3 regions of the Streptomyces vastus genome follow, and region 3 is predicted to be linked to each of the others. Evidence: riboswitches for the same ligand, from Rfam matches in the RefSeq annotation. Region 3 holds a riboswitch; each other region holds the start of a gene.
The links. A riboswitch is a leader RNA that binds a small molecule or an ion and turns the genes downstream of it on or off. The one in region 3 is predicted to bind cyclic di-AMP.

Region 1 (10,203 bases), on a different contig from region 3:
TCCAACATCCGGGTCGGGAACGGCGACGCGATCATCCTGCTCAGGGAGATGCTCCGGCCGGACTCCCTGGGCGGACTGCGCGTGTACTTCCCGGACCCCTGGCCCAAGAAGCGCCACCACAAGCGCCGCCTGATCCAGCCGGACTTCCTCACACTCGCCGCGTCCCGCCTCAAGCCCGGCGCGCTGTTGCACTGCGCCACGGACTGGGAGCCGTACGCCGAGGTGATGCTCGAAGTCCTCACCGCACACCCGGACTTCGAGAACACCCAGCCGGACGGCGGTTTCGCGCCCCGTCCGGACTTCCGCCCGCTGACCCGTTTCGAGAGCCAGGGCCTGGACAAGGGACATGTGGTGCACGATCTGCTGTTCCACCGCGTGCCGCACAGCGCTCGGTAAGCCGACACGTCACCCCCGCGCCCCAAACCCAGCCGAGCGCAAACGTACCGTCGCAAGCCCAGCCCCTCCCTGGTTAGGGTCGATGTTGTGGCCACCAGTCCTCCGTATCCGGCGTACCCGGCGCACCCACCACCCCCCGACACCCCCGCCGGAGGCACCCGGCGGCATACACACTGGTGGCGCCGCAAGTGGGTGCGCTACGGCGCGCTGATCACCCTGCTCGCCCTCTCCGGTCTCGTCATCCTGGCCCTGGTCCGCGAACAGACCGGCACCGAGGGCTTTCTCGTGGGCCTTGGTCTTGCCGTGCTGCCCGTCCCGCTGCTGATCGCCGCGTTCCGCTGGCTGGACCGGGTCGAGCCGGGGCCCTGGCGGAACCTGACGTTCGCGTTCGCCTGGGGCGCCTGCGCGGCGGCGCTGATAGCGATCGTCGCGAACAGTTTCGCGACGCGTTGGATAGCCACGGCCACCGCGGACCCGTCGAGCGCCGACACGATCGGTGCGACGGTCATAGCGCCGGTCGTGGAGGAGAGCGCGAAGGCCGCCGCCGTCTTACTCGTCTTCCTGTTCCGCAGACGGGACTTCACCGGGATCGTCGACGGCGTGGTGATAGCCGGGGTCACCGCGACCGGCTTCGCGTTCACCGAGAACATCCTCTACCTCGGCACCGCCTTCGGCACAGACCAGCTCAGCGGCGAGGACGGTATCGCCTCCGTCACCGCGGCCACCTTCTTCGTACGCGTGATCATGTCGCCCTTCGCGCACCCGCTGTTCACCGTGCTCACCGGCATCGGCTTCGGCATCGCGGCGCTCTCGGCGGACCGCCAGCACCTACGACGCGTACTGCTGCCCTTCGCGGGCCTGCTGCTGGCGATGGGCATGCACGCCCTCTGGAACGGCTCGTCGACCTTCGGCACGTACGGCTTCTTCGCGGTGTACGCGGCGTTCATGGTGCCCGCGTTCGGCCTGCTGACCTGGCTGGTCATCTGGACGCGGCAGCGTGAGCTCGGCACGGTGCGCGCCGAGCTGCCCGCGTACGCCATGGCGGGCTGGCTGACCGTTCCCGAGCCGTTCGTGCTCGGCTCGATGAAGGCGCGGCGACTGGCCCGCGAGTACGCCACGTATCACGGCGGGCGCCCGGCGGGGCGGGCGGTCGCGGAGTACGAGGCGTACGCGACGTCCCTCGCGTTCCTGCGCCACCGGGGGCGCCGCGGCCGTGCGGGCGCCGACTTCGTCGTACGGGAACGGGAGTTGCTCCACGAGCTGTGGGCCCGCCGCGAGCTTGCCCGCCCCGCGCTGGCGTACGCGGCCCGGTCCACGGCTCCGCTCCCGGTGCCGCCACCGTGGCCTACGTACGGGAACGCGTACGGGCAGGCGTCGCCCTTCCCGGCGTACGACCCGGCCTACAACCCCTACCGGAACTAGGCGAAAAAGCAGGACGCCACCCGCTTCTCGTCCGAAAGCGGATGGCGTCGAAGAGCTGGTCGAAGAGCCGACCGAGACCTACGGGTTTACGGGTTGAGCCCCTTGCTCCGCAGCCAGGCCATCGGGTCGATTCCGTCGCCACCCGCCGTCTTGACCTCCATGTGGAGGTGCGCCCCGGTGACGTTGCCGGTCGCGCCCACGCGGCCGATGACCTCGCCCGTGCTGACCTGCTGGCCGACGCTGACGCTGATCGAGGACTGGTGGGCGTACCAGATCTCCGTGCCGTCGTCGAGCTTGAGCTTGGTGAGGTAGCCGTACGAGCCGTTCCAGCCGGCCTCGGTGATGGTGCCGCTGTGGACCGCCTTGAGCGGCGTACCCGACGGGGCGGCGAAGTCCAGGCCGGTGTGGGACCCGGAGGACCACAGGGCGCCGGACTGCCCGAAGGTCGAGGTGATGGTGTACGAGGACGTCGGCAGCGCGAAGCTCCTGGCGAGCTCGGCGAGGCGCTCCGCCTCGGCCTTCTGCCGGGCCTCCTCCGCCGCCTTCTCCTTGGCGGCTTCGGCCTTGGCCTGGGCGGCTTCCCGCTCCTTGGCGGCCTGCTCGGCGGCCTGCTTGGCGGCGGCGGTCGCCGCAGCCTGCCTGGCCTCGCGGTCCACCTGGTCCTGCTGCCGCTCGGCCTGCAGGATGATGCGGGCGCGCAGGGCCTCGCCCGCGTCGGAGTTGCCCTGCTCGGCGTCCGCCGTGCTCAGACCGGCCTGGGTGAGCGGTGTCGCGGAGCCGGCCTCTTCCTCGGGGTCGTCCGAGATCAGGGGAAGGTCGGGAAGGGTGATGGAGACCGGCGGTTTGCCGGTCTGCGCGCTGGCCATGCCGCCCGCGCTGACGGCCGCTATGACCCCGACGCCCAGAACCGTGGAGCTGCGCGCAAGGCCTCCTCCGCGCTGCTTGCCGACGCGGTGCCTGCCGCGAACGGGCTTGAGGGAATCCTCGGTGGGGTTCCACTCCTCCCAGGTCTCCTCGTCCTGGCGTTTGCCGTAGCCGAATGAGTCGGGCTGCTGCTCACTCGGCGCGAACGAAGTCTGGGGGGCAGGCCGGTTGGACGCCACGTAGGCGCACTCCTTTCCTTCCTTGTCGCCTACCGGGTTAGCTGACGGGTTCGGAGCAGGAAGGTCTCCTACGCGCGTCGCTCACGGTGTCTCCACCAGGAACAACGCCCGATTCACCCCAAGTTGGTGGTTCCCCGGTTCCCTTGCGGGATTCGGCGCGTGCGCACGGAGCCGACTCTTGTGACGGCTGGGACGACCGCGCTGCGTTATCGAACGTTAATAGAGGCAGGCACCGGATTCCAAGCTGTTCTGAAGATTCGTTGGCGGTCTTGGCCTGGACTTTCAGGTCATGAGCGGGACGAATCGGGCGAGTTGATCCTGACTCAGGGGTAATTCACTGCTGTGACTTCTGTTGACAATGTTTCAGTTGCTAACCGGAGTGAGTTGATTCGACTACTACCGGTGATATTGAAACCCCGCAGGCACCAAGACCACGGGGCGGTTCAAGAACCCGCCTCACGGCCTCCTGACGGCCAGCAGCGCCATGTCGTCCGTCGCGCCGCCGGCTCCCGTGTGCCGGAGGACCGCCTCCACGAGCGTGGCGAGCAGCACCCGGGGTCCGTGGAAGGTCCGGCCCGCGAGGCACTGAGCGGGGTCGAAGAAGACGCCGTGCCGGTCCCGGGCCTCGGTCACCCCGTCCGTGTAGAAGAGCAGGGTGGCCCCGCCGGGGAACGGGACCTCCTGCGCCCGGCCGGGCCACGGGCCCAGCTCGCCCATCCCGAGCGGCAGTGCGGGGTCCTCGGACCGGAGTGTTTCCAGCGAGCCGTCCCCGTACAGCAGGAGCGGCCCGGGGTGACCGCGGTGGACGATGCGTACGACGGCGCCGGCGTGCGGGATCTCGGCGAGTACGGCGGTGGTGAAGCCCTCGACCGCTTCGAGGCCGCCTCGCCGGGCGGCCTCGCGCACCAGCGCCCGCTCCAGCCGCTGCGCCACCGCCTCCAGGGTCGCCTCCTGCTCGGCGGCCTCCCGGAAGGCCCCGATGAGCACGGCAACGGCCGCCACAGCGCCCATGCCCTTCCCCCGTACGTCACCGAGGACGAGCCGTACGCCGTGCGGGGTGTCCTGCACGGCGTACAGGTCACCCCCGATGAACGCGTCCGCCTGCGCCGCCTCGTACCGCGCCGCGATGTCGAGCCCGCCGATCCGTTCGGCCGGTTCGGGCAGTACGGCCCTCTGGGCCGCCTCCGCGATCTCGCGCGCGGAGGCGAGACGTTGGTCACTGCGGCGTACGAGGCGGTTGATGGCGAGGGCCAGCAGGGCGACCGCCGCCGCGGTGGCGATCTCGGTGGCCGAGCCCACGTCGAAGGGCCCCCTGATGTGCAGCAGGGACAGGGCGGCGACGGCCACGACTCCGGTACGCAGCGTGTTGCCGAACGTGGAGAGGGGCGCCGCGACGAGCGGGGCGACCGTGAAGAAGGGCACCGCGGTGAAGGGGGGCGGGGTGAGGAAGTCGTAGCAGACGCCCGCGATGATCAGCAGCACAGGGAGGGCGCGGACAAGAGTCCGGAGGTCAGCGACCCTCCGCCAGCCAGTCTCCGCTTCTCCCGGCCCCACCACTGCTCTCCCGCCCTTCACCGCGCTCCGTCCAGGTTTCCCGGCGGGTGGTCGGGGGGCGACCTGTGCGGGCCGAGTGAGTGAGCGGACCATCGGGACAGCACCGTCGGAAACCCGGAAAGCACTCAGGGCCGGAACCCGTGGGTTCCGGCCCTGAGTGTTCAGTAGCGGGGACAGGATTTGAACCTGCGACCTCTGGGTTATGAGCCCAGCGAGCTACCGAGCTGCTCCACCCCGCGTCGGTAAGACCAGTGTACGCCATCCGCGGGACGCTCAGCACACGGGTTTTCGCCGCCTGCCCTTAACCGATCGCTCCCGGTCACCGGCCGAGCAGGTGGCGGTTGGGCTCGGCGGCCCGTTCCGCGTATTCCGGGAGTACGACGACTTCGGCGCCTTCGGCGGCCAGCAGGCCGCTGCCGTCCGCGGACCGGACGAACGTGTCCGGCTCGCGCCAGGCGGTGACCACGCGGCGTACGCCCGCGTCGAGGATCAGGCGGGCGCAGGGGGCAGGCCGGGAGGCGCGGCGGGCGCAGGGTTCCAGGCTGCTGTAGACGGTGGCGGCGGGAAGGCGCGGATCGGCCGGGTCGAGTTTCGCGAGCGCGGCCTCCTCGGCGTGCGACACGGGGTCGGACTCGCGGGAGTACCCGCGGGCCAGTTCCGTACCGTCCGCCGCCACGACGACCGCGCCGACGCTGAACGCGGTCCGCGAAGGCGGGCACTGGGCGGCGAGCTCGCAGGCGAGCTCCAGCCAGTGCCGGTCGGCGGCGGAGGCCGGCCCGCCTGCTCCGGGCGCCGTGGGCACGTAGCGCATGAGCACCACATCGCCCACCGGCCGGGTCTCCACCAGCCGCATCCGGTTGCGCACCCCGCCCGGGTAGCCGCCGGGTCCGAACAGCCGGGGTGCGTCCGGCTGCCCCACGAGGAGGGGCGCGAGAGCGAGCTGCAGCTCGTCCGCGAGGCCCTCCTGAAGCAGCTGGGTGTGCACGCGCCCGCCGCCTTCGACCATGAGCCGCCGTACGCCTCGTACATCGTGGAGGTGGTCGAGTACGGCCGGCCAGTCGAGCTCGGGCCCGACGGGGACGACATCGACGCCCTGACCGCGGAGGGCCGCGGTGGCTTTCGGGGCGCCCTTGTCGGTCGTGTACACGACCTTCTCGCCGCCCGTGGACCAGAAGTTGAGGGTCGGGTCCAGGTCGCCGCTGCCGCTGACGGTGACCTTCAGCGGGTACTCCGGGCGGCCTTCCGCGATCCTGGCCGCGCGCCGCTCGGCGGAGTTGACCAGGAGGCGGGGGTTGTCGGCGCGCAGGGTGCCCGCGCCGACCAGGATCGCGTCGGAGTGGGCCCGCACCTCGTCGACCCGGTCGAAGTCGGCCGGGCCGGAGAGCCGCAGCCGTTCGGGGCCGGTGTCGTCCAGGTAGCCGTCGAGGGAGACGGCGGCGGACAACAGGACGTAGGGGTGGGGCATGGGGCGTACTCTCCGCTCGTGTCAAGCCGATGGTGGTTCAACTTTTAAACAGTACCTACACTGAAGGCATGACGACCCGCTGGCTCACCCCCGAGGAGCAACGCGCCTGGCGCGCGTACATCGCCGCCTCCCACCTTCTGGAGGACGCGCTCGACCGGCAGCTCCAGCAGGAGGCCGGTATGCCGCACCTGTACTACACGATCCTGGCCACCCTCTCCGAGACTCCTCACCACTGTCTGCGGATGACAGATCTCGCCGAGGCCCTGAAGATCACCCGCAGCCGGCTGACGTACGCCGTGACACGTCTGGAGAAGGACGGTGTCGTACGCCGGCAGGACTGCAGCATGGACAAGCGCGGGAGCCTCGCAATCCTGACCGACGAGGGGATGGCGGTGCTGGAGCGTGCGGCGCCGGGTCATGTCGAGATGGTGCGCTCCGCGCTCTTCGAGCACCTCACTCCGGAGCAGGTGGGGCAGTTGGAGGAGATCTTCACGGGGGTTGCGGGGGCGCTCCAGGGAGACGGGGGAAAGGCAGCGTCGGACGACCTGCCGTGGCGGCGGCGGTCGTCCGGCCAGCAGTGCACGTAGGCGGTACCGGCGCCCGGCGTCAGGTGGTCGTGAGGATGGCGAGTTGCTGGGTCGCCCGGGTCATCGCGACGTAGTGGTCGACCGCTCCTTCGATGCCGTCGCCGAACTCCTCCGGGTCGATGAGGACGACGAGGTCGAACTCGAGCCCCTTCGAGAGCTCCGGGGTGAGGGAGCGGACGCGGGACGACGTCGTACGGAATCGGAACGTCACAGGGGGTGTCGTACCGGATGTCGTATCGGATGTCGTACGGGATGTGGGGACGCCGATGACGCAGGCGATTCCGTCGGCGTGTGTGGCGAGCCAGGTGTCGAGGATCGAGTCCAGTTCCGAAGCTGATCCGTGGACGACGGGGACGCCGCCGCTGCGGATGGAGGTCGGCACGTTGGCGTCCGGGAGGGCGGCACGGATGACCGGCTCGGCCTCCGCCATGATTTCTTCCGGCGTCCGGTAGTTGATGCTCAGGGAGGCCAGGCTGATGCGGTCGAACCCGATCCGCGCCAGCCGTTCCTGCCAGGACTCCGTGAAGCCGTGCCTGGCCTGGGCGCGGTCGCCGACGATGGTGAAGCTGCGGGACGGGCAGCGGAGCAGCAGCATCTGCCATTCCGCGTCGGTCAGTTCCTGGGCCTCGTCGACGACGATGTGCGCGAAGGGGCCGGCGAGCAAGTCCGGGTCGGGGGTGGGCAGTTCGGACTCGTCGACCAGGCTGACCTTGGCGTCCTCGCCGCTCAGCATCCTCACCAGGCCTATGCCCTCGTCACCGTCGGCGCCGGAGTCGGCCACGGCACCGATCAGGTTGTCGACGACCTGCGCCATACGCTCGCGCTGGGCGGCGAGGATGGCCTGGTGCCGGCGGTTGCGCCGGGCCGTCTCCGGGTCGCCGAGCCGCTGCCGTGCCGCGTCCAGGAGGGGCAGGTCGGACACCGTCCAGGCCTGGGGGTCCTCCTTGCGCTGCAGCTTGCGGACCTCTTCGGGGCTGAGCCAGGGGGCGCACTTGCGCAGGTAGGCGGGGACCGACCACAGGTCCCCGACCAGGTCGGCCGCCTCGAGCAGCGGCCACGCGTGGTTGAAGGCCGCCAGCAGCTCCCTGTTCTGGTTCAGCGACTTACGGAGCAGGGCGGGCGGGGCCTCCTCGCCGTCGTGCTTGTCCGCGAGGACCGTGAGCAGTTCGTCCCAGACCTGGGCGCGTGCCTCGTTGTGCGGCGTACCGGGTTCCGCTGCTTCGAACGCCTCGGTCCAGTCGTCGGCGCTCAGCCAGACGTCGGACCAGTGGGTCGTGACCGTCATCCCCTTGGTGGGCGGCTCCTCGTAGAACCTGACGGCCGTCTCGATCGCCTGCACCAGGTCCGCGGAAGACTTCAGACGGGCCACGTCCGGGTCGGCCTCGACCGCCGCCGCGGCTCCCTCGGCGACGAGGTCCCTCAGGGTGCAGGTCTGTACGCCCTCCTCGCCGAGGCTGGGGAGGACATCGGCGACGTAGTCCAGGTAGGGCCGGTGCGGGCCGACGAACAGCACGCCGCCGCGGCGGTGACCGAGGCGGGGGTCGGAGTAGAGGAGGTAGGCGGAACGGTGCAGGGCGACGACGGTCTTGCCCGTACCCGGACCCCCGTCGACGACGAGCGCACCGCGGGATCCCGCGCGGATGATGGCGTCCTGGTCGGCCTGGATGGTGCCGAGCACGTCCCGCATCCGGGGCGACCGGTTGGTGCCCAGGCTGGCGATGAAGGCGGACTGGTCGTCGAGCGCGGCGTGCCGTTCAAGGCCGTCGGCGGTGAACACCTCGTCCCAGTAGTCGCTGATCCGGCCGCGGGTCCAGCGGTACCTGCGACGGCTCGCCAGACCCATCGGGTTGGCATGGGTGGCGCCGAAGAACGGCTCGGCCGCGGGTGAGCGCCAGTCGACCAGCAACCGACGGCCCGTGCTGTCCGTGAGCCCGAGTCGTCCGACGTATACGGGCTCGGGGTGCTCGGAGTCGTCCGTGCTGACCATGTGGCCGAGGCACAGGTCCAGGCCGAAGCGGCGCAGTGTGCGCAGGCGTGAGGTCAGCCGGTGGATCTCCGTGTCCCGGTCCATCGCCTCCCGGCCTGTGCCGCCGGGCGCCCTGCGCTGGGCATCGAGGCTGTCGGACACCTCGGCGATCGTCTGCTCGAGGCACTCCGCGATGGCCGCGAAGTGCTGCTCGTCGGCGGCGATCAGCTTGGGGTCGGCCTTGGGTGAGAGGTGGTCGGGCAGGTCGAACGCGCTGGTGGTCAGGGGGTTCACGGCGATTGGCTCCGATCTGGGGTCGCTGGCGACCGTTGCGCGTGGGAAGACATTTGGAACGGTACGACGAACCTGTGCGTGCGGGTTCTCGTGTTCTGGGGGCCTGGCTCGACCGTCCCGTGGTTCACGCGGGACGATCGAGCCAGGCCTTACTCAGTTGACCGCGTCGAGCAGCAGCTTCGCGGCCACCGTCGCGCCGTCGGGGCGGATCGTGAGGGCCACGGCCCTCGCGCGGGCACCGGTCTTGGGGGCCAGGGCCGTTCCGAGCGTGGCCGGCAGGGATTCGAAGGTCGGAGTCGGACCTTCGTGTGCCGCTCCGATGCCCAGGTCGGCCACCCGACCCGCCCAGTACGGCTGGTCCGCCAGCCGGGGCGCCCCGGCCCGGGCGGCCGTCGTCGTGGTGCCCGCGCCGCCGTGGTGCACGACGGCGGCCACCCGGCCGACAGTGTCTGGTGGTTGACCTCACCGACTACGAAGCAGTCGTCCTGGTCGTCGATCAGGGCCAGGTCGGCCCAGCCGCGGGAGACGAGTACGCGGCGGCCGTGCGCGCGTACCGCCTCGACGGCCACCTGGGCAGCGTCCTCCGAGCCGCGCATGGGCATGCTGCCGAAGCCCACGTACACCGGTGGTTCACCGGCCTCCAGGAACGCCAACAGGTCGAACTGGCCGGCGATCACCTCGGCCGCGCGCCGGGGCAGGCCCTCCGCGGGCAGCGACGGCGCCGCCTTCGTCAGCGCACGCGCCGACGGCCCGAAGGGAACCAGCTCCACACCGACACCGGCCAGCAGCTTCGCGAACTCCTCGTCCGTCGGCGCACATACCCGCACGTCCACGCCCAATTCCCTTGACTGCACCGCGAGTGCAGCCATCGGATGGACATCCCCGCGCGACCCATGGGTCGACAACAACACACGCACTTCGTCACCCCCGTTTCCGCAGGTCCTGGCCTTGGCCGGGTAATTCTGCGGCACGACGGGGGCCTTGCCGCAAGCCCCCTGGTGCGCTATAAGTTGAGAGTGGCAAGGAGTGGGTGAACTCCTTGCCTTTGCTTTTGCCGTCCGCCGCGTACGTGCCTCTTGTCGTCCACCGCGTACGTGTCTTTGCCGTCCGCCGCGGCCGTCCGGGCGGCCCAACCCCGACTGCGTCATGAGCCCACGGGCAACTATCGGAACCGTTGCTTCAACTTTAAACCATGGGGTAGGGTCTCGATCCAAGGGTCTGCTTCAAATCTGAAGCAGAGCTGAAGGCTGCTGCTGAAGCTGTTGTGACGCAGCTCGGATCCTGGATTCGGAGAACCCGCATGCCCGAACTCCCCGCCGCCACCCCGCGCGCACGCGTCCGGGTTCCGCTGCGCTTCCACGACGGCTACGGCGTGGACGCCGACGTGGTCACCTTCCACGGACTGACCGACGGCCA
Region 2 (10,203 bases), on a different contig from region 3:
GGAGGAGAGTCCGGAGTACGCGCCGAGGATCTGGATGAGCTCGATGAGTTCCTCGTCGTTCTCGGCGACGGGATCGGCCTTGACCTCCTCGCCGTTCGCGTATCCGACGAAGACCTGGTCGTACCCGTTGATGTCGATGTTCTCGACCTCGGGATTGTCGAGCAGGGGCTGAAGCCGGCCGACTCCGAAGAGAGCGGCGTGCACGGCGGCGGCGTACTGCTCCTCGGTCTCGGCATCCAGCGGCGTACGACCGGAGTTGATCTCCGTACGGGCGTACTCCTCGAGGATCTGGGCGATGACCGCGCGGGCGTACTGCCGCTCGTCCTCGCTGGACATCGGCGTGACGCCGGAGACCTGGTCGAGGCGGCGCTGCTCGGCGATGCGGTCGCCGGCCTCCTGCCGGAACCGCTTGACCAGCTGGTGGTCGACCGCGGTCATCGGCCGGCCCCCGCGGTGGGCTGCCCGCCCGGCCCGCCGGCCGGTACGGCCCAGGCCGCCCCGAACTGCTGGTAGAGGTCCGCGGTGACCTTGCGCGCCGAGCGGATGAGCAGCGACTTGTCGAGCCGGCCGCGCTTGCGTCCGGCCAACTGGTCGGCGCCGGACGGGTCGTCGGCGAGCGTGCCCACGACGCGGGCGCCGGTCTGCGCGTGCACCAGCATGTCGTTGACCTGGTGGACGAGCTTGGCGGACTCGCCCGGGTCGGCGATGAGGATGACGCCGATGAGCGGGGTCGCGAGGGAGGCGGCGCCGCGGGCGCCGCCGTGCAGCTTGGCGGTGAGGGCGGCTGCCCGGTCGCGTACACGGGCGATGGCCTCCGGCTCCGTACGGGAGATGAGGAGGACGAGGGCCGCCTGCGAGAACATCTCGACGGCGGGGGTGTCCCCGGCGATCCGGCCGCAGTCGGCGATGACGTCGGCGGGCGCGTTCGGCGAGTCGGCGAGGTGGGCGAAGGCCCGGCCGAGAGTCGGCCACAGACCGGCGAGCCCGGCGGCCTGCTCGGCGTTCCCGAGCCCGACCAGCACCTCGAGTCCGCCGCTCAACGGCTGTACGTGGTCCCAGAGTTGATCCGGTACGAGACCCCGGCGCGCGGTGGCGGCGATGGAGAGCATGCCGGTGTTGGGGTTCAGCGGACCGCCGTGCGCGGCGGCACTGCGGTACACGAGGTCACCGCCGGCCGGATCGGTCTCCGCCAGCAGAACCCGGCGGGGCCAGACCGCGGCGAGGGCGACGGCTGCCGTGGTGACGCCGGGGGACCCTTTGTCGGCGGCGAGAGCGATGAGCGCCATGTCTCTTGTTGTCTCTCTCGCCCTTAGTTGCCGGGTACGAGGGCGACGGCGACGTCGCCCGCGGCGGCGGCCTGGGTGAGGGCGGGGACGTCGTCCTGGTCGACGAGCACCGTGATGGCGAGGTTGCCGGTGCTGATGGTGGCGTCGTCGCCGCTGTTCTTGGTGTTCACGCGCGCGTTGTCGACCAGGAGGGTGTCGGTGCCCGCAGCTGTACCACCGGAGGAGGAGTTGTCCCTGTCGGAGCCGGGGGCGGTGTCGCTCACGCGGTAGGCGGCGACGGTGTCGCCGACCTTCACGTTGGCCGGGTACTGACCCTCCTTGAGGGCGAGGCCTACGGAGGCCTTGCCGGCGGGGAGGGAGGCCTGCTTCGCGAACATGTCACCGATGAGGACGGTGCCCCCGTAGATGGTCGACTTGGCCTTCAGGGCCTTGAGGTCCTCGCGCTGTTCCCACCGGACGTAGCGGATGGCGGAGTCTTCCGCGACCATGACGGAGGTGATGTTGCTGTCGGTGATGGGCTCGCCGGCCTGGATGGCGGCGCCGTCCTTCACCTGGATGACCTCAATACGATCCCCGGCACGCAGCACGAGCATCGTCGCCCCGAGCGCTCCGACCAGGATGAGCAGCACGGCGAGAGCGGCGAGTGCCGGTTTGCGCTCGCGAGGTGGCGCGGGAAGGCGCTCACCCATCGCCGGCTGAGCCGGCACCGCGGAACGGTTGTTACCCGCCCCCGTACGCTCTTGGATCTTCACGCAACCGCTCCCCGTACACCCAAGAAGGTTTCTGTCATTTAGGACACTCCATTCCGCATCGGACGTACCGCCCGACCGCCCGACCTGGCCGAATAACCGGCGGCTGGAATGCTGGAATGAGTGTCAAGTCATCGCACCGTATCAGGGGCGCATAAGCCCCTCAAGGCGCGCCAACGATCGTGAACCACACAGGACTCGACGTTATCCACGCGCAACGCGGGCCAGTTGGTTCCCCGTTGAGTACGGGCCTTCATAAGCGGGTTTCGCTGTGCGAGCGCGAACGGTGTGACGTGCTGCGGACATGTGATCGTCATGCGGAAGCCACCGTTCCTGCACGATTTGCTCACGAGTCCGGAGCGTGCGGTGACCTTCCAGGTGGGAGGGTGCCCCACGGCTGCACCCTCCGGCTGTCTGTGACGGTGAGTGTTCACGTTTGTTGACAGCGTGAGGGGCGGTACCCCAGGATCTGGTGATCGCGTTTCCGCTGCGAGCGGATCCGCGCACGGGGAACGTCGTCTGCCCGACGAGCAGTTGGGCTTTTCCTGGTGCAACTCCGGTGGCCGGCAGCCCCGTAGAGCACCGGCATCGGAATCGGCACCTCGACCGCGTAACGCTGTGTGGCTGTGCCGCTGTACCCCTGTACCGCTTTGGTGCCGTGCCGCTGTGGCGCTCGCGCGGGGGCATCCCCGCATCCCCACATCCCCCCAACTCGCAACACTCACAAGGAGTTTGTCTTGCTGGACCAGAAAACCGCCCTGCGCGTCGCCGCGCCCGTCGCCGTTCTCGCGCTTGCGCTGACCGCGTGCGGTGGCGGGGAGGACAAGGCCGACGCGAAGAAGCCCGCCGACAAGGCCAAGGCCAAGGGGGCGGCAACTCCGGCCGAGGCGGCCTCCGGTGGCGAGATGGCCACGGGCGAGAGCGCCGAGGGCAAGGTCGAGGAAGAGGCCGGCAACGTCACCTACGACATCACCGCGCAGAAGGTGGACGTCGGCACCGAGGCCGAGGCCCAGGAGCTGGTGCAGGACAAGGCGGAGGCCAAGGGCCTGGTGCTCGCGGTCGCGCACGTGAAATTCACGCACAAGGGGGGCCCGGCCCTGACGTCCGACTCCGACGCGGGCGACGGCACCACCATCTGGGCGGACGGCAAGCGGGGCGCCCTGCTCATCGGCGCCTCCGACGACGCGCCGGGCTGCGAGGACCCGTACGACGTCGAGAGCTGGAGGACGGGCGAGAGCCACACGTTCTGCGAGTCGTACCTGATCCCGGCGAACGCGAAGGAGATGGAGGTCCACTGGTCGGAGGAGGACGGGGAGCCGTTCATCTGGAAGTTCCCGGGCCAGTAGGGGGGGTTGGCGACGCGGCAAGCGGGGCTGCTGCTCACGGACACCCCTCCGTACGTGAGTTCAGGCGCTCCCTTGCCGCGACGGCACCCCACGAAGCGCCAAGGATCCCGTACGGCTACCGTCCTTACCTCCCCCACACCTCCCCACCCTCTCCATCTCTCTCCATCTCGAGAAACCGAGGAGCCCGTCCCCCCATGAAGCGAACCGCCCTGGCTGCCTCCGCGCTCTCCGTCGCCGTACTCACCGGCCTGACCGGCTGCGGCAGCGATGACTCCGATACCGACGCTGCCGCTGCCGCTGCCGCTGCCGACGAGCCAAAGGCCTCGGCCTCTGCTTCCCAGGCGAAGGGGCCGAGCCCGGCCGAGCGGCTGGCCAAGCTCATGGTCACCCAGGCCGAGGTGGGCGGCGGCTACAAGGTGGAGAAGTCAACCCTGGACGCCGAGTACACCTTCGCCAAGTCCCAGGACGAGGTCACCCTGGACAAAGCGGTCTGCGCCCCACTGGCGTACGTGATGAACCAGCTCCCGCTGGGCGAACCGCAGGCTTTCCTCACCCATCACGCGTCGACAAACACCCTCACCAAGGGGTCCAACTACATAACGCTCAACGCCTACGAGGAGGAGGGCAAGGCGCAGTCCGCCATGGCCGGCCTCTCCAAGGCGGTGGACTCCTGCGGCGCCGGCTTCACGGCCAAGGCGAACGGCAACAGCGGCAAGCAGGACACCGTCACCGCGGAGAAGACCGATGCGGCAGGTGACGAATCCCTCGCCTTCAAGTCCACGATGGCGTTCAAGGGGGTCACGCACACGGTGCACGGCGCGGCCGTACGCAGCGCCGACATCGTCGCCGTCTACTACTCGGTGAACGGCGGGGCCATCTTCAAGGGCTACCCCAGCGACGCGAAGATCCCGGCAGCGGTCCTGAAGGCGCAGAACGCAAAGCTCAGTTGATCCACACTGTCCCGACACCTGGGAGCCGACGAGGAGAGTCAGGGAGGCCAGCCGTCCGCGGCTGCGGGGACGCCGTGCTGGAGTAGGCCGACGGGGGGTGCCATGTCCGCCGTCGGGTCGGTCGGCGGTTCGTCGTCGTCCGGCCTGGGCCGGGACGCGGCCGACGATCGGATGTCAGCCGCGTCGAAGGCCCGTTGACGCGTCGGCCGGGTTCGCGTTCCTCGTCGCGGTGAGGTCAGGCGTGGCGCTCGGAGGCCTCCGCGGGCGTCCGCCCGGGCTTGTCGACGATGCCCGTGGCGGTGATGGCGACGGATTCGACCGCGGTACCGGCCTTGCCCCAGTCGCTGTCCTCGACGAGGACGGTGCGCGTGCCCAGCAGACGCAGGGTGCCCTTGTCGAAGATCCATTCGTTGCGTTCGCCGTCATGGGTACGGGTGACCGCGACCCCGTGGCGGCCTGCGGCGTCGACAGCGTCGGGGCGGGTGGTGACACCCGGGATACGGGCGGCGGCCCGGTACAGCGCGGCGCTGCTGGCGGGCGGGGCCGCCGAGTAGCGGAGCATGTCACCGATGGCGACGAAGGCCGCTTGGTCCGCGCCGAGGGTGGAATCGGTGCCCGACCCATGGTTGAGATCGGCGTCCTCGTAGATCTCCTTCAGCAGCGCCGTTGGGTCCGTGGGCAGGCCTTCCAGCAGTCGATAGGTCGGTGAGTTCGGCGTTCCGCCTCCCGGGGCGTCCAGCCAGAATTCCTCACCGTCCTGCTGCTGCAGCGTGCGGCCGGTGCCATCCACGGAGGTCCACTCTTCCCTGGCTTCGTCGGTCCGCTCCGTCGCGCCGGTCTCCCCGTTCAGGGCCGTCGCGAAGCCGACGATCTTGACATAGGTGTACTGGTTGTCGCGGACCTGGGTGCCGGGCTGTTCGTTGGCGGTCAGCGCGATGCGGTTCAGCAGCTCGACCGCGGCGGGCGAGGCCACAGGCTGTGTCGCCACGCTGCCGGGACCGGCGGTGTCCCGTCCGCCGGTGAGCGCGTCGATTCCGCCGAGAGCGACCGAGAGAGCCAGTGCGCACGCGGCAGCGGTGGGGGCCAGGACGAACACCAGGCGTTTGCGGGAACGACGCGCCGCCCCCGCGGCGGACGGCGCGTCGAAGTCGATCTCGTTCATGACGTGTCCCTTGAGCAGGCGGTGCCGGTCGGGAGTCAGTCCGGATGTGTCCGCGGCCGGCAGCAGCCGGGCCAGTTCCTCACGCTCGGCCCGCTCGTGTCGCTCGGGCTGCTGCTGGGAGACGGCGTTCATCGGTTCCTCTCCTGTGGTGACCGGGCCGCAGGAGTGCGGCTGCCTGATGTGTGTCCGCTGCCCGCAAGGGGTTCCATCGGCCTCGGGCCGCCGCGCAGTTCGTCGTGGGCGAGTTCACGCAGCCGCGCGCGGGCGCGCGACAGCCGGGACCGGACGGTGCCCACCGGGATCCCGAGAACCTCGGCGGCCTCCGCGTAGCTCAGATCCGACCACACGCACAGGGTGAACACCTCACGGTCGGCCCGCCGCAACCTGCGCAGCGCGCGTGCCGCCGCTTGAAGCTGTTCGGTATCGGCGAGCCGGCCCACCACCTCGTCCGCGAAGTCGGGCACGGGCGGCCGGGGCGGCATTCGTGACATCGCCGCCCGGTGTCGGCGGGCCGCCCGCGTGGTGTTGCGCAGCACGTTGTTCGCGATGCCCAGCAGCCACGCCCGGACGCTCAGCACCTCGGCACGCAGCTTCTCCCTCAGCCGCCAGGCCTCCAGGAACGTCAAGGACACGACGTCCTCGGCCACGGCCCAGTTTCCTGTCACCCGAAGGGCATGCGCATACACGACTCCCGCGTGTTCGTCGAAGATCTCATCGAACGCCGCCCGGCTACCGGACCGCACCCGCTCACTCGGCGATGTCTCCACGAAACGAAGTGTCCGCAACCCGTCACCGGTTCCCTGTGACGCGTGACACACCTGCCCAGCTCACCATGCGTCGGTCCCCGAAGGGGTCAGAACTGTTGGTTGGTGACCATCGCGTTGCCGAACACGTCGTAGACGGACACATATCCCTGATCCGAATCCTTCCACCCGCTGAATGCCTTGACGATGGCGTCAACTGCGGCTTGCGGATCCTTCACTTCGGTTTTCCCACCGTTGATGTCGGTGGAGATGTAGGCGTTTCCGGTGTGCTCGTTCCATTCGCCGATGATGCGGTCGACGCGCAGTACCGCGGCCTTCTGCTGCGTTGTTCCGTGCTCCTTCACCCAGGAGCGGAAGTCCTCGGCCTGCTTCTTCGACTGCTTCTTGTCCGTGTCCGTCGGCAGGGTTTCGGCTACGCCGACCTTGTCGGCCTTCGCGGTGTCCTCGGCGGTGCAGGCGGTGGCCCCGCCGAACAGGGCGGCACAGAGCGCGAGAACGGCAGCAGTGTGGGGGGTGGGCTTCACTCAACGTCTCCGTCGCGTTACGTGGGCCGGATGGGGGGCGACACCATACCGGCGCCCCCACGAGGGAGGCACCGGTAGAGGTCAGGCCCCAGGATCAGAACTTGATGGCGTCGGCCTTGTCGTTCCAACTGCCGCCATAGGTGTAGTCGATGTTGGCGAAGTTGGAGTAGAGGCTGTATCCCGCTCCCAGGAACAGGTGCGGGTCGGGCAGGCCCGAACGGAAGTCGTAGAGCTCAACTCCGCGCTGCGGACGGTTTATGAACGCAGAGGAAGCCTTGTCCCGGAACGACGGGGAGTACTGGTTGAGGTGGCGCGTTTTGGCCTCGGAATACGTCGGCCACTGCAGCCGCCGGCCCGAGTAATTGGAGTTCTGCCAGAGGCACACCCAGTTACTCGGGCAATCGCGGTAGGCTCGGTCCGTGAGCGCCCGCTTGGCTCCCGCCCGGCCCTCCGCGGTCGGCGCGTTGGCGCTGAGGTAGGTGTTGGCCTCGCGGTCGTTGTCGAAGCACTGCATCGTGCCGTCCTCCGACACCTCGACGCAGATCTGCGCGCCCTCCCAGTCGGACGCGGGGTCGATTCTCTCGCCCTTGTAGTACATATCCACCGTGTCGGCGGCGTCGGCCTGCGCGTGGACCTGAGCCTCCTCCTCGGGCGTGAGGACGTCGGTCACGACTCCGGGAACCGTGGTGGGGTCGTCCGCGGCGAACGACGGTGCGGCGGCGACGCCGCCGAGTACCAGCGAGGCAACGGCCGCGGTAGCGGCCATGGTGCGTAGACGCATGGATGTCTCCCTGTGCGAACAGTGATGTGGACAGCGCGCGGCCATGACGGAACCGCGCATACCGGCGGTCGATCGCGCCGGATGGCGGATGGAAGGTGACTCCTACCGGTGCTGGGCGTCGCGAACGGCCGGCATCTCGCACTTGGCGGCAACGCAGCGTGAAACGCACATAATTCAGACCCCCGTTTTCCATCCCCCGTTGCCCCCGCGCACCCATGGTCAGGGCGGCGCGTCATGTGGGTCGGTGATCTCCTCCGACCGGGCAGAGCCATCTTGATCCGATCGGGCGTTCGGATCAAGCGATTTCTCGCCAACTGCCAAACCCACTAAGGGACGTCGGATCGTCGGCTTCTGCGCCCGACCTCCCCGCCTCCGGATGAGTCATCGCTTCCCGTGGTGCCGGATCAGCCACGTGTTGGGGCGCACCGTCTGTGCCACGTCCCCTCCGGGCCCGGCGTCACGGCCTGTCACAAGCCCTTCAGGGGCGTGGATTCCAAAATTCCGCACACACGCGCATTCCGGCCGGCTTGCTGTTACGGCGAGGGGGATGGGCGCTTCGAGCCCGGATGATCGGGCCGACCGTGATCGGTGGCAGGTGATCGTCCGTCAGCGCTCGATCTCGGCGTTCGTCAGCACGAGGAAAGCCCGCAGGAGCGCGGTCGCATGAGGGCGGTCGCGTGTCGGGCGTTCATGCGAACCTTGAGGGGATCCGCCAGTTCATCAGGTCGGCGAAGCCGTGCTCGTTGGCCGCACGCTCGCGGCTGACCAGCTTGTTCGCCTGCTTCTGAGCTTCGGTCAACGGGTGGCCCCGGCCGCCTTGCGGCCGGTGACGGTCACGGGTCGTCGAGGTCGTCGTCCAAGCCGACGAAGCCGAGGCCCTCAGAATGCATTTCCCACCGATGGGCCCCAACGGCCCCGCCCAGGTGGATGGACCCATGGACGGGGCACTTGTGGCCATGGCCGTGTCGCAGGCCGAGCCAGGCCCGATCAGTAAGGGCCGTTGACGTTGTCGATCGAGCCGTATCTGTCGGCGGCGTAGTTGCAGGCCGCCGCGATGTTCGCGACCGGGTCGAAGGGGTCCATCGACGTACCGGGCACGTGGTAGGCCTGGAAGGTCGGATCGATGGTCTGCAGGAGGCCCTTGGACGGGGTCCCGGCCGCGGCGTTGGAGTCCCAGTTGTTGATGGCCTGCGGGTTCCCCGACGACTCGCGCATGACGTTGCGGTGGATGCCGTCGTACGAGCCCGGAATCCCATGCTGGGCCATGATGTCCAGCGCCTCCTTGATCCAGCCGTCGAGGTCGTTCGTGTACGTCTTCGCGGCGGCGGGGGTGGCAGCAGCGGGCGCCGCGGACTTGGCAGCCGCCGGGCTCGCGGCCGACTTCTTCGTACCGACCGTCAGCGTGAGGCCCGGCTTGATCAGCGAGGGGTTGTCACCGATGACCGCACGGTTGGCCTTGTAGAGCTTCTGCCAACCGCCGCTCGTGGTGCGCTTCTTCGCAATCCTGATCAGGGTGTCACCCTTGACCACCTTGTGCGTGACGAGCTCGACCTGCGGAACCGCGGCTTGCGCAACCTGTGCGACCTGCGCCGCCGGCTGGGCGGCGTGAGCGCCGGTCACCCCCACGAACGGGAGCGCGAGCGCGGCCCCGCCCGTTCCTACGGGGACGACGACGCGGGCGATGCGGCGGGCTTTCGGACGGCGGTGCTTACCTCGTGCGGGCATGGCGAATTCCTCTCCGGCGCCTGCGAGGTGAGCTGTCGGGTTCGGGCGGGAGATGCCCGGCCGCACGATGAGCGCGACTTCACCCCAAGCCGTTCCGGTGCCCGGATCGGCGACTTACCTGGGTCCCCCGCTCCTGCCGTCAGCGCGTGGATGAATGGGGTTCCGAGGCGGCGGCAGGATTCGGCGTTCCGCCCGGATCGACGAGAACGTATGCGAGAGCACACACCCGAAACAAGCCCCGAAATCCCGGTCCGCCCCTTATGAACTCGTCGAAACGAGGGGGAAATCGCCCGATTATTCCGGAACGCAACCTTCAACTTACGTACCGCAAAGCGGAAGTTGCCGAGGCGCCACCTCAACACCCAATCCACCCGAACGTGACCCAATTCACGCGATCAAGCACCACTAAGCCTGAATAAAGCGGCAATGTAGGCAACTCGGGCATTACATTCTGCGGGGTTGTCCCACGTTGAGCTTGAAGTGGAGGCCGGAGCACCGGCGTCCGGGAAGCAGGCTGCCGCATAAGGTCGAATATCGGACGAAGCTCGCCTCTGGCCGCGTATACGCACGTGGTGCATGTCGACTACCCACCGGCACGTAGATCTACAAACGTTACAGATCGCCCATAATGTGTAACATTCGTAGCTGATACACCAATTTCACCTTGCCCAACCGTGCCGCCGCAGCGGCACGGTCGACGACCCTGAAGGTGGGCTGTCCATGCGACTCCGGACGCCCCCCTGCCCCGTTGCCCGGCACAGTCGACCGAGACCTCGCCCGGACGTCACAAACGCCGGACCTTGCGCAGTTCCCTCGCCACCAGGTCGCCGTCGGAACGTCGCCGCTGCCCGGCATAGAAGAGGGATGAGCCGGTCACGAGGAAGAGCCCCGCCGTGATCTGAAGCGTGAGGGGATC
Region 3 (10,203 bases):
CGAGGCTCGCCTCGACCAAGTGGACCGTCTGGGCGCCCACTCCACAGCCCACCTCCAGGACCTTGCTGCCCGCGGGGTATGTCGTGTCGGCGTGGAGCAGTTGCGCCAGGGTGTCGGCCTGGTCGCCGAGGCGGCGGGTCTCGTGGGCGGAGTAGCCGGGTGCGCCCCGTCAGGGGCGCAGGGCTGTGTCAATTTGCGGCTCCGCCGCGTGGGCGCGACCAGCCACAACCGACCTGCACCCGAGGTCCTTCCTGAGGGGGCCTGGGCGCAGCCCCAGGGATGGGACGGGTAGGCGCGGCGGGGCGAGACAACCTCACACCACCCTCGTGGCCCCCGCGAACGGCATCTCGTCAAGCGGAGCGAGCCGCACAGGCGCCGAAGGATTGGGCGCGTGGATCATCTGCCCGTTCCCCACATAGAGCCCCACATGGCTGATGCCGGAGTAGAAGAACACCAGGTCACCGGGCTTGAGGCCGGCGCGCGAGACTCGCTCCCCGGCGTCGATCTGGGCATACGTCGTCCGAGGCAGCGAGATCCCCGCGGAGCGGTACGCAGCCTGCATGAGGCCCGAGCAGTCGAAGGCGTCGGGACCGGTGGCACCCCACACATACGGGCTGCCGAGCTTCTCGTACGCGTACGAAACGGCGGCCGCCGCACGGGAGTTGGGAGCCGCAGCGGTCGAGCCCGGGGCCGGCGGAGCGGAGCGTGAGGTGCGGGCCGTGGCGGCGTCGTCCGCGCCGATCCGTGCTCGCTGTTCGTCCGTCAGGCGGGACAGCAGCCGCCGGGCCTCGCCGAGCTTTCCCGTGACCGTCTTCTTGTGCCGGTTCAGCGCCGCCTGCTGGGACTTGAGCGAGGCCAGCTCGACATGGGCGGCCCCGCGCAACTGCTCGATCTCGCGCAGTTGGCCGCGTACGCGCGAAACGGTCGAGGCCTGCCGGCTGCCGGCGCGTTCGGCGAACGCGGCCTCATCCAGGTACTGATCGGGCTCCGAGGAGAGGAAGAGCCGCAGCGCGGGGTCCAGGCCCCCGTCCCGGTACTGCGCGGCAGCCACCGAACCCAGAGTGTCCCGCTCGGAGTTGAGCCGCTCCGTCCTGCGGGCGGCCTCGTCCTGGAGGAAGTCCACCCGTTCCTCCGCCTTGTCGGCCTTCTCCTTCGCCCCGTTGTACTTCTCGGTGGCGACCTCCGCCTCCTGGTACAACTTGTCGACCTTCGCCCGCACCTGATCCGGGGTCAACCGTGGCTCGGCGTGCCCCGCACCGTCGAAGGAGGTGGCGCTCGCCGCGCCCGCGAGTGCGATCGTGAAGGCGGTGCGGGCCGTATTGCCACCGAGTGAGCGCTGTCTTGGCTTGCGGTGCGCTGCCACCTGGACACACTTCCTTCCCGAACGGGCCGGTCACGCGTCCGGCGGCGGCCCGCACAGGGGGAGCGGGCCGCCGCCGGATCTTCTCGGCGGTGATGTACCGGCTGCCGCCCCTGGTCCGGACGGCGGTGGGGAGCCGGTCACCTGGGGAAGGACGCTAAACCTGACCGTGCCGGCTTGGTAACGCCATGTACGGAACTGACGGGACTGGGCAACGAGGTGACCGTGTACGACCGTGATCCCGGCCTGGAGGCGCCGAGTTGACGCGAGGCGTTGACCGATGCGGCAGTCGTGGAGGCCCGGGCGGCTCGGCGGTGCTATGGGCCCGTCCGTGTCCGCAGGCCTCTGTCACTGTCCGCAGGCGTCCGTCAGGGCCCGTACGGGGACGCGGGGTGGTGTGAGGCCGTGCAGGGGCCCCCGGTTAGGCTCCGGCGTCATGGACGTACTCATCCATCTCTTCGTCGCCCTGCACATCATCGGTATCGCCGCACTCCTCGGCGGCTTCCTCACCCAGATGAAGGCGATGGGCGAGGGCACGGCCCGCTTCGGCCCCGCGATGCTCCACGGCGCGTTCACCATGCTCGTCACGGGCGTGATCCTGGTCGGCCTCAACCAGGCCGACGACCAGACGGTCAACAACATCAAGATCGGCGTCAAGCTGGCGTTGCTGATCGTGATCCTGGGCCTCGTGTACGTGAAGCGGGACGAGGAGAAGGTGGACAAGGGCTTGTTCGGCCTGGTCGGCGGGCTGACCACCGCGAACGTTTTCATTGCGGTGCTCTGGACGTGACGGCCTGAAGAGCCTCAAAAGCGGCCCCTTGAGGAGCCCCGAAACGGGCTCACGCGCGCGTGCACCCCGAAAAGGGGTCCACGCGCGCGTGCCTCACGCCGGACGGACCACGCTGTGGACCGGCATGTAGTAGATCGACTCCTCGCGGACGTACGCACCCGGCTTCGGGGCGTGGATCATCATGCCGTCGCCGAGGTAGAGGCCGACGTGGCTGATGTCGTCGTAGAAGAAGACGAGGTCGCCGGGCTGGGCGCTGGCGACCGAGACCTGGGTGCCCACCTTGACCTGGTCCCAGGTGGTGCGCGGGAGGGTGACGCCGGCGGCCTTCCAGGCCGCCTGGGTGAGGCCGGAGCAGTCGTAGGAGTCCGGTCCCGACGCGCCCCAGACGTACGGCTTGCCGGTCTGGGAACGGGCGAAGGCGATCGCCTTCTCGCCCTTGGCCGTCGTGGTGCCCGCGGAGGTGCCCGTGCCGGTCGAGGTCCCCGCGCCGGTGGAGGGCGCGGGAGTCGGCTGGGCCTGCTGCTGTTGGCGGCGCTGCTCCTCCGCGGCCTGCTGCTGCCGCGCCAGCTCCTCCGCCTTGCGCTGGGCCTCCTCGCGCTTCTCCCGCTCGATCGCCGCGAGCCGCGCCTTCTCCTCGGCGGTCAGCTGCGAGAGCATCTGGCGCGCCTCTGCGAGCTTCCGCTGAACGTCCGCCTTGGACGACTTCAGGGTGTTCTCGGTCTTGGTGAGCGCCTGAAGGCTCTCGGAGGCCTCCTGACGCTTCTGCGTCATTTCGGACTGCTGCGTCGCATAGTCGTCGACGGCCTGCTGCTGGCGGCTGGTCAGCCGGTCCATCAGCTGGTTCTGGTCGAAGTAGTCCTGCGGGTTGTCCGCGAGCAGCAGGGACGCGGTGTCAGGGGCGGCGGCGCCCGTACGGTACTGCGCGGCGGCGAACGTACCGAGCTCCTCGCGCGCTTCGTTGAGCTTCTGCGTGCGGGAGGCCACGTCGTCAAGGAGGTTGTCGACCTTCTTGCGCTGCTTGCCGGTCTTCTCCTTGGCGCCGTTGTACTTCTCGGTCGCCGTCTCCGCCTGCTGGTAGAGGTCGTCGACCTTCTTCTGGACTTCGTCGAGGCTGGGCTTCGGCTCCGCCGAGGGCGAAGCGTTCGCGGTCTGCGACAGGAGGGCCACCGAAGTAAGAGCGGCGGTGGCGAGGGCAGGGGTCCGTATGCCCTTGGGACTGGACGACCGCGCTTTGCGGTGTGGCGCCACGAAGGCGACTCCTTCCGTGCTCCGCCTACCGAGTTAGCTGTCGGGTTCGGGCGTGTGCTTCGGAAGGTTTGCCCTACGGTCCTCGTCCCCTAAGGGAGTTGGCCCGATTCACCCCAAGGTCGGTGGGTCCCCGGCTCCGGGCGGCCACAAGGGCGTACCGGACTCGGCGGGAGCCGCACGGCCCGGCGACGTTCGCCGGTGGGGGTCGAGCGGCCCACTGCGAAAGCTAACCAACTCGTGTGGCTCCTGTGAAGGTTGATGTGCGAATTGTCCGATACGTTTTCGTGACCTTGACCTCAGGCGTCATGATCCGTCGCCGACCGTGACGGGACGGTCCTGGAGGGTGAGAGGAATCCCGGCAGGCTCGTCCCGGCAGAGCCTCCAGGGTTTTGGGGCAGCTTTTCAGGGCGGCCGCGAGGTGTCAGTGGGGGAGCCTAGACTCGGAGAGCGATGAGCAGCCTCTTTGATGACAGCTTCCTGGCGGACCTCAAGCCCTCGCGGGACCACGAGGAAGAGCCCCCGCCACCGCCCGAGGACGATCACGTACCGGAGCAGGTTCCGGACGATCTGTTCGGCGGGAAGTTCGACGTGCCGCCGGACCGGGAGGCCTACTACCGCGACGGCGCACCCCGTCCCCATGTGGACGCGGCCTCGCTCCTGGAGGGGCTGAACGACAACCAGCGCGCGGCCGTCGTGCACTCCGGCTCCCCCCTGCTCATCGTGGCCGGCGCCGGCTCCGGCAAGACCCGTGTGCTCACGCACCGGATCGCGTACCTGCTCGGCGAGCGGAAGGTGCATCCGGGCCAGATCCTCGCGATCACGTTCACCAACAAGGCCGCGGGCGAGATGAAAGAGCGCGTCGAGCACCTCGTCGGCCCGCGTGCGAACGCGATGTGGGTGATGACCTTCCACAGCGCGTGCGTGCGGATCCTGCGGCGGGAGTCGAAGAAGCTCGGCTTCACGTCCTCGTTCTCGATCTACGACGCCGCCGACAGCAAGCGCCTCATGGCCCTGGTCTGCCGCGACCTGGACCTCGACCCGAAGCGCTTCCCGCCCAAGTCGTTCAGCGCCAAGGTCTCGAACCTCAAGAACGAGCTGATCGACGAAGAGGACTTCGCCGCGCAGGCGAATGACGGCTTCGAGAAGACTCTCGCCCAGGCGTACGCGCTCTACCAGTCGCGGCTGCGCGAGGCCAACGCCCTCGACTTCGACGACCTGATCATGACGACGGTCAACCTCCTGCGTGCCTTCCCGGACGTCGCCGAGCACTACCGCCGCCGCTTCCGCCACGTACTGGTGGACGAGTACCAGGACACGAACCACGCCCAGTACGCCCTCGTACGGGAACTCGTCGGCACCTCCGAGCACCCCGTGGACGTACCCCCGAGCGAGCACGACGTGCCGCCCGCCGAACTGTGCGTCGTCGGTGACGCCGACCAGTCCATCTACGCCTTCCGCGGCGCGACCATCCGCAACATCCTCCAGTTCGAGGAGGACTACCCGGACGCGACGACGATCCTCCTGGAGCAGAACTACCGCTCCACACAGACGATCCTGAGCGCCGCCAACGCGGTCATCGAGCGCAATGAAAGCCGCCGCCCCAAGAACCTGTGGACCAACGCGGGCGCGGGCGCGCGCATCACCGGCTACGTCGCCGACACGGAGCACGACGAGGCGCAGTTCGTCGCCGACGAGATCGACCGGCTGACGGACGCCGGTGAGGCGAAGGCCGGCGACGTCGCCGTCTTCTACCGTACGAACGCCCAGTCCCGCGTCTTCGAAGAGGTCTTCATCCGCGTCGGCCTGCCCTACAAGGTCGTCGGCGGCGTCCGCTTCTACGAGCGCAAGGAAGTCCGGGACGTCCTCGCGTACTTGAGGGTTCTCGCCAACCCTGAGGACTCCGTACCGCTGAGGCGGATTCTCAACGTCCCCAAGCGGGGCATCGGCGACCGGGCCGAGGCGATGATCGACGCACTCGCCTCGCGGGAGAGGATCAGCTTCTCGCAGGCGCTGCGCCGCGTCGACGAGGCGTACGGCATGGCGGCTCGCTCCACGAACGCCGTCAAGCGGTTCAACACGCTGATGGAGGAGCTGCGGACCATCGTCGAGTCGGGCGCGGGCCCGGCCACGGTCCTGGAGGCCGTGCTCGAACGCACCGGCTATCTGGCCGAGTTGCAGGCTTCCACGGACCCGCAGGACGAGACCCGTATCGAGAACCTTCAGGAACTCGCCGCCGTGGCCCTGGAGTTCGAGCAGGACGCCGGTGAGGGCGAGGCTGTGGGCGGGCTCTCCGACTTCCTGGAGCGGGTCGCGCTCGTCGCCGACTCCGACCAGATCCCGGACGAGGAAGAGGACGGCTCCGGCGTCATAACGCTGATGACCCTCCACACCGCCAAGGGCCTCGAGTTCCCCGTGGTGTTCTTGACCGGCATGGAGGACGGTGTCTTCCCGCACATGCGCGCGCTCGGCCAGACCAAGGAACTGGAGGAGGAGCGGCGGCTCGCGTACGTGGGCATCACACGCGCGCGGGAGCGGCTGTATCTGACGCGGTCCTCGATGCGGAGTGCCTGGGGGCAGCCCTCGTACAACCCGCCGTCCCGCTTCCTGGAGGAGATTCCGGACACCCATCTGGAGTGGAAGCGGACGGGGTCCATGGGAGCGGTGGCCTCCGGCCCCGCGGCGGGCGTGGCGGCCTCCCTGCCCTCCTCCCGCTCGCGCTCGGCGGCCTCGGGCGCCTCCGGCTTCGCCACGCGGCGGGGCGGGGCCACGGAGAAGCCGGTGGTGTCGCTGGCCGTGGGGGACCGGGTCACACACGACCAGTTCGGGCTCGGCACGGTGGTCGGCGTGAAGGGCACGGGGTCGAACGCGGAGGCGACGATCGACTTCGGGGACACAAAGCCGAAGCGGCTGCTGCTGCGGTACGCGCCGGTGGAGAAGCTGTAGCCCTGCGGGGCTCGGTGGCCGCGCGGCGGGGCGGTTACGTCGGGTTGAGGCCGTGGCTGCGGAGCCACGGCAGGGGGTCGATCGCGTCGCCGCCGCCCGGGCGTACCTCGAAGTGGAGGTGCGGGCCCGTCGAGTTGCCGGAGTTGCCGGAGAACGCGATCGGGTCGCCGGCCTTCACCTCGGTTCCGGAAGCGACCTTGTACGTGGAGAGGTGGCAGTACCACGTCTCCGTACCGTCCTTCGCGGTCACGATCGCCATGTTCCCGTACGCGCTGTTCCACTCCGTACGGACGACGCCGTCGGTCGCGGCCATCACCGTCGTGCCGTACGAGACGGGGAAGTCGATGCCCGTGTGCACGGACATCCAGTTGATGCCGGCCTGGCCGTAGTAGGCGCTGAGCCCCTTCTGCTCGACCGGCACCGCGAACTTCGGACGCAGCCGCTCCTTGCGCGCCGCCTCCGCCGCCGCCCGCTTCTTCTCGGCCTCCTGCTGGGCCTTGAGATCGATCCGCTCCTGCGTACGGCTCGCCCGGTCGGCGAAGTCGTCCGCGTCCGCGGTCAGGCTCTCGAGCTGGGTGTCGAGCTTGTTGTTGGCGGTTGCCGGCTGCACAGCGGTCGTGCCGGTCGCGGCCGTCGTCTCATTGCTCTCGTTCCCGTTCCCGCTGCCCACGGATGCTGCCGCGATCCCGGCCACACCCATCACACACGCGGACGGCACCGCAACCGTCAGCAGAGCGGAACGCTTGGGCGGGGTGCGGCGGCGGGAGCGGGAGGCTGCACGGGATGCGGTACGGGACCCCGGGCGGGGGGCCGGCAGGACGGCGGTGGCGTCCGGGGCGAGCTCTTCGGGGCCGTCGAGGAGAGGGGGTTCGTCGTGGCTGCCGGTGCTGAGATCGGTGCCGGTGTCCGTGTCCAGGTCGTCGGAGGCGGGGAACTCGTCCTCTATGACGGCCTGTTGTTCGTACGTGACCGGCTCGAAGATCGCTGTGGCCGACTGGTCGTACGGTTCGTACTGCTCATGCGGCTCGTGCTGGTCGTACGACGCGTGCTGCTCGCCACCGTCCGAGTTCCACGCGGTGGCGTCGTACGCACCCGAGTCGAAGGTCTGCGTGTTCCACTGCTGGGCCTGGCCGAGCGGATCGGCCTGGAGCCAGGCGTTGGCGTCCCACTGACCGCTGATGTCGGGGCCCGTGGACTGCGCGGGGATTCCCATGAGCCGCTGCTGACCGGAGGTGTCCGTCCACAGGCCGTTCGCGTCATGGCCGCCGGTGTCGTACGCGGCGTGGTGGTGAGCCGCGTAGGGGTCGTAGTTCAGCGTCTGGTGACTGCCGGTGGACGCGTACGAACCCGTGACGCCGCTGCCCGGCAGGTCGCCGAAGAGGGGATCGGTCTCGAAGCTCGTCGTGGCCTCGAAGGGTGGCGCCGCGCAGGCACCCGGTGTGCCGTATGTGTCGTAGATGCCGGTGGGCGCCGCGTCAAATCCGGTGGCGGTGTAGGCGTCGTACGTGGTGAAGTCGCCGTACTGGAACCCGTGCTCGCCATGCGACGCGAAGTGCGTCGAGGCGGCTTCGGGAGCCGCGGCCGGGGGCGGTACGGTCCCCGACGGGTGACGGTCGTTCACCAACTTCTCTTTCGCCTCGACGACAGGGGCGCTGGCAGAGCAGTGCGGTGACTGTACCCGGCGGTAGACGGGCGCGACAATCTTCGGCCGTCATCCCCCGCTCGGGAAACGGGCATTCGGCCGCCTTTCGGCGGACTGCGGGTGCGACTTTGGCCTTTCGTTCGATGAACGTTCGAGGGCGCGGGGGTGTTCCCCGGCTGTTCGGCGTTCGATATCCAGCCGGTGCGCGGGGAGTGTTGTGACTTACGCCACGGTCAGTCCGCCGGTGCGTGCGGCGGCAGGGACTCCCGCGGTCTCCTCGATGTCGAGCACCTGCCGTATGCCGGCTGCGACCGCCGGGTGCACGGGCAGGGCGAGGTGGCCTATCCCGCTCACCCGTACGTTCTGTGCGAGCAGGTCCGGGTGCTCGACGCAGGCCGTCTCCAACGGGTCCATCAACTGGTCGAGATCGCTCCAAAAGCTCACAAACCGGGTCCGGCAGGCCGGTGCGGGCTCGCGCAGCTCCTCGAGCACGGTGGAGCCGGGCCGCATCTGCCGCACGATCGGATGCGCGTTCATCAGCGGTGCCACACGTGTGCCCGAGTGCGGCGTGCCCAAGGTCACAAGCGTCCGTACGCGTACGTCGCCGCCCAGACGCTGCACGTAATAGCGCGCGATCAGTCCGCCGAGGCTGTGGCCGACGATGTCCACCTCCTGCTGACCGGTGCGCTCGCAGATCTCCTCTATGTGCCGGCCGAGCAGCTCGGCGGCGGTGCGTATGTCGCAGGTCAGGGGCGAGTAGTTGAGCGACTCGATCTGCTGCCTGCCGTGCTGGGCCAGTGAGCGGCGCAGCAGCACGAACACCGAGCGGTTGTCTATGAATCCGTGGAGGAGGACGACCGGTGGTTTGGGCTGGGTAGGCAGGCGGTGGGCCTCGGCGTCACGGTCGGTGTCTGCCTCGGTCGCGATCTCGGAGGTGAAGTCGTCCGGTGCGCGGCGGGGCCTGGGGAGTGAGGCGGAGGGGAGGTTGGGGGCCGGAGAGGGCGAAGCGGCGCCCGGGCGGCGCTCTTGGGTGATGCCCGTGGGATAGAGGATCAGGTGTCCCGCGAGGATCGCGACCTCAAGGGCCGTGGCCTTGAGGAGAGTCAGTGAGAGTCCGGCCAGTCTGCTGGGCAACAGCCGTTGACAGAGCGGCAAAAGCGGATAAAAGGGCATTACTGCCCTGGTGACCTTCATGGCCGACCTCCCGTCGGCGCACGGAAGGACGGCTTTGTCCCCCGTGTGCCCTCATGGGAAACCGCCGACGAGGAGTACGACGGTGCACGGGTGGCGTTTATCACGCCCGTGGAACGACGGGAGTTCCCGTCGTCGTGCGGTCGCCGAAATGCCGCGCCATCCGGCCGCCCGGCTGGCGGCGCGGAGGTGCGGCGACCTCGTGGCGGCTCCCCTTGCGCCCGGCCCGGCTGTGGCCCATGTGCCTCAGGGTGCGGGATCGGTGCGCGGCGAACTTGTCCCATCGTGTGATTTCCCCCTCGGTCTCCACCGCGAAACTGCCGGTTGCGGGATGGTGGCGATAACGTTCGTTCACTTCCCCGGCCGGCGCGGTGCGGGGTGGCTGTGCCGCTGGGTACACCTGACGTGGGCTGACGTGTAACGGTTGCGACGAGTCGCCGTCTGCGTCTTGAGGTGCTATCAGTCGATACAAGCCGGTGCGGGACGGTAACAGGTCGATTTAGGTTTTTGCTAGATACGGATTTTCGCAGTCCGGTTCGCTGGAGATCGTTTCTCGGCGGGGCGGAAGTCGGTACATGGAGGCAACAGTGATGGGTGTGGCAGCCGGTCCGATCCGCGTGGTGGTGGCCAAGCCGGGGCTCGACGGCCACGATCGTGGCGCCAAGGTGATTGCGCGGGCCCTGCGTGACGCCGGCATGGAGGTCATTTACACCGGCCTCCATCAGACGCCGGAGCAGATCGTCGACACCGCGATCCAGGAGGATGCGGACGCGATCGGGCTCTCCATTCTTTCCGGGGCCCACAACACCCTTTTCGCCGCCGTCATCGAACTCCTCAAGGAGCGCGAGGCGTCGGACATCAAGGTCTTCGGTGGCGGAATCATCCCCGAGGCGGACATTCCGCCCCTCAAGGAGAAGGGTGTCGCCGAGATCTTCACGCCGGGGGCCACGACGGCGTCGATCGTGGACTGGGTCCGAGCGAACGTTCGGCAGCCGGCTGCCTCTGGTTGAGCGAGGGCGCCTACGGGGG

Region 1: linked by a shared signal. The riboswitch ahead of ABD357_RS30550 (M23 family metallopeptidase) and the one ahead of ABD357_RS06960 (C40 family peptidase) in region 3 are both predicted to bind cyclic di-AMP.
Region 2: linked by a shared signal. The riboswitch ahead of ABD357_RS19350 (LysM peptidoglycan-binding domain-containing protein) and the one ahead of ABD357_RS06960 (C40 family peptidase) in region 3 are both predicted to bind cyclic di-AMP.

The regions. Positions count from the first base shown of each region.
Region 1 is NZ_BAAASJ010000097.1:109,960-120,162, reverse strand. It holds gene trmB (tRNA (guanosine(46)-N7)-methyltransferase TrmB) at 1-396, shown strand, start outside; gene ABD357_RS30555 (PrsW family intramembrane metalloprotease) at 484-1,818, shown strand; gene ABD357_RS30550 (M23 family metallopeptidase) at 1,905-2,921, opposite strand; cyclic di-AMP (ydaO/yuaA leader) riboswitch at 2,933-3,089, opposite strand; gene ABD357_RS30545 (PP2C family protein-serine/threonine phosphatase) at 3,378-4,568, opposite strand; tRNA gene ABD357_RS30540 (tRNA-Met) at 4,641-4,714, opposite strand; gene ABD357_RS30535 (dihydrofolate reductase family protein) at 4,795-5,940, opposite strand; gene ABD357_RS30530 (MarR family winged helix-turn-helix transcriptional regulator) at 6,009-6,527, shown strand; gene helR (RNA polymerase recycling motor ATPase HelR) at 6,547-8,787, opposite strand; partial or broken gene ABD357_RS30520 (glycosyltransferase) at 8,941-9,656, opposite strand; gene ABD357_RS30515 (GTP cyclohydrolase II) at 10,088-10,203, shown strand, end outside.
Region 2 is NZ_BAAASJ010000036.1:221,731-231,933, forward strand. It holds gene ABD357_RS19305 (TadA family conjugal transfer-associated ATPase) at 1-438, opposite strand, end outside; gene ABD357_RS19310 (hypothetical protein) at 435-1,286, opposite strand; gene ABD357_RS19315 (hypothetical protein) at 1,310-2,038, opposite strand; gene ABD357_RS19320 (hypothetical protein) at 2,773-3,381, shown strand; gene ABD357_RS19325 (hypothetical protein) at 3,576-4,331, shown strand; gene ABD357_RS19330 (CU044_5270 family protein) at 4,567-5,625, opposite strand; gene ABD357_RS19335 (RNA polymerase sigma factor) at 5,622-6,260, opposite strand; gene ABD357_RS19340 (hypothetical protein) at 6,347-6,781, opposite strand; gene ABD357_RS19345 (peptidase inhibitor family I36 protein) at 6,876-7,562, opposite strand; gene ABD357_RS19350 (LysM peptidoglycan-binding domain-containing protein) at 8,550-9,287, opposite strand; cyclic di-AMP (ydaO/yuaA leader) riboswitch at 9,292-9,442, opposite strand; gene ABD357_RS19355 (hypothetical protein) at 10,072-10,203, opposite strand, start outside.
Region 3 is NZ_BAAASJ010000018.1:4,787-14,989, forward strand. It holds gene ABD357_RS06945 (methyltransferase domain-containing protein) at 1-109, opposite strand, end outside; gene ABD357_RS06950 (C40 family peptidase) at 314-1,363, opposite strand; gene ABD357_RS06955 (hypothetical protein) at 1,797-2,150, shown strand; gene ABD357_RS06960 (C40 family peptidase) at 2,244-3,398, opposite strand; cyclic di-AMP (ydaO/yuaA leader) riboswitch at 3,406-3,577, opposite strand; gene pcrA (DNA helicase PcrA) at 3,849-6,341, shown strand; gene ABD357_RS06970 (M23 family metallopeptidase) at 6,376-7,962, opposite strand; gene ABD357_RS06975 (esterase/lipase family protein) at 8,206-9,177, opposite strand; gene ABD357_RS06980 (hypothetical protein) at 9,278-9,415, opposite strand; gene icmB (coenzyme B12-dependent isobutyryl CoA mutase small subunit) at 9,765-10,184, shown strand.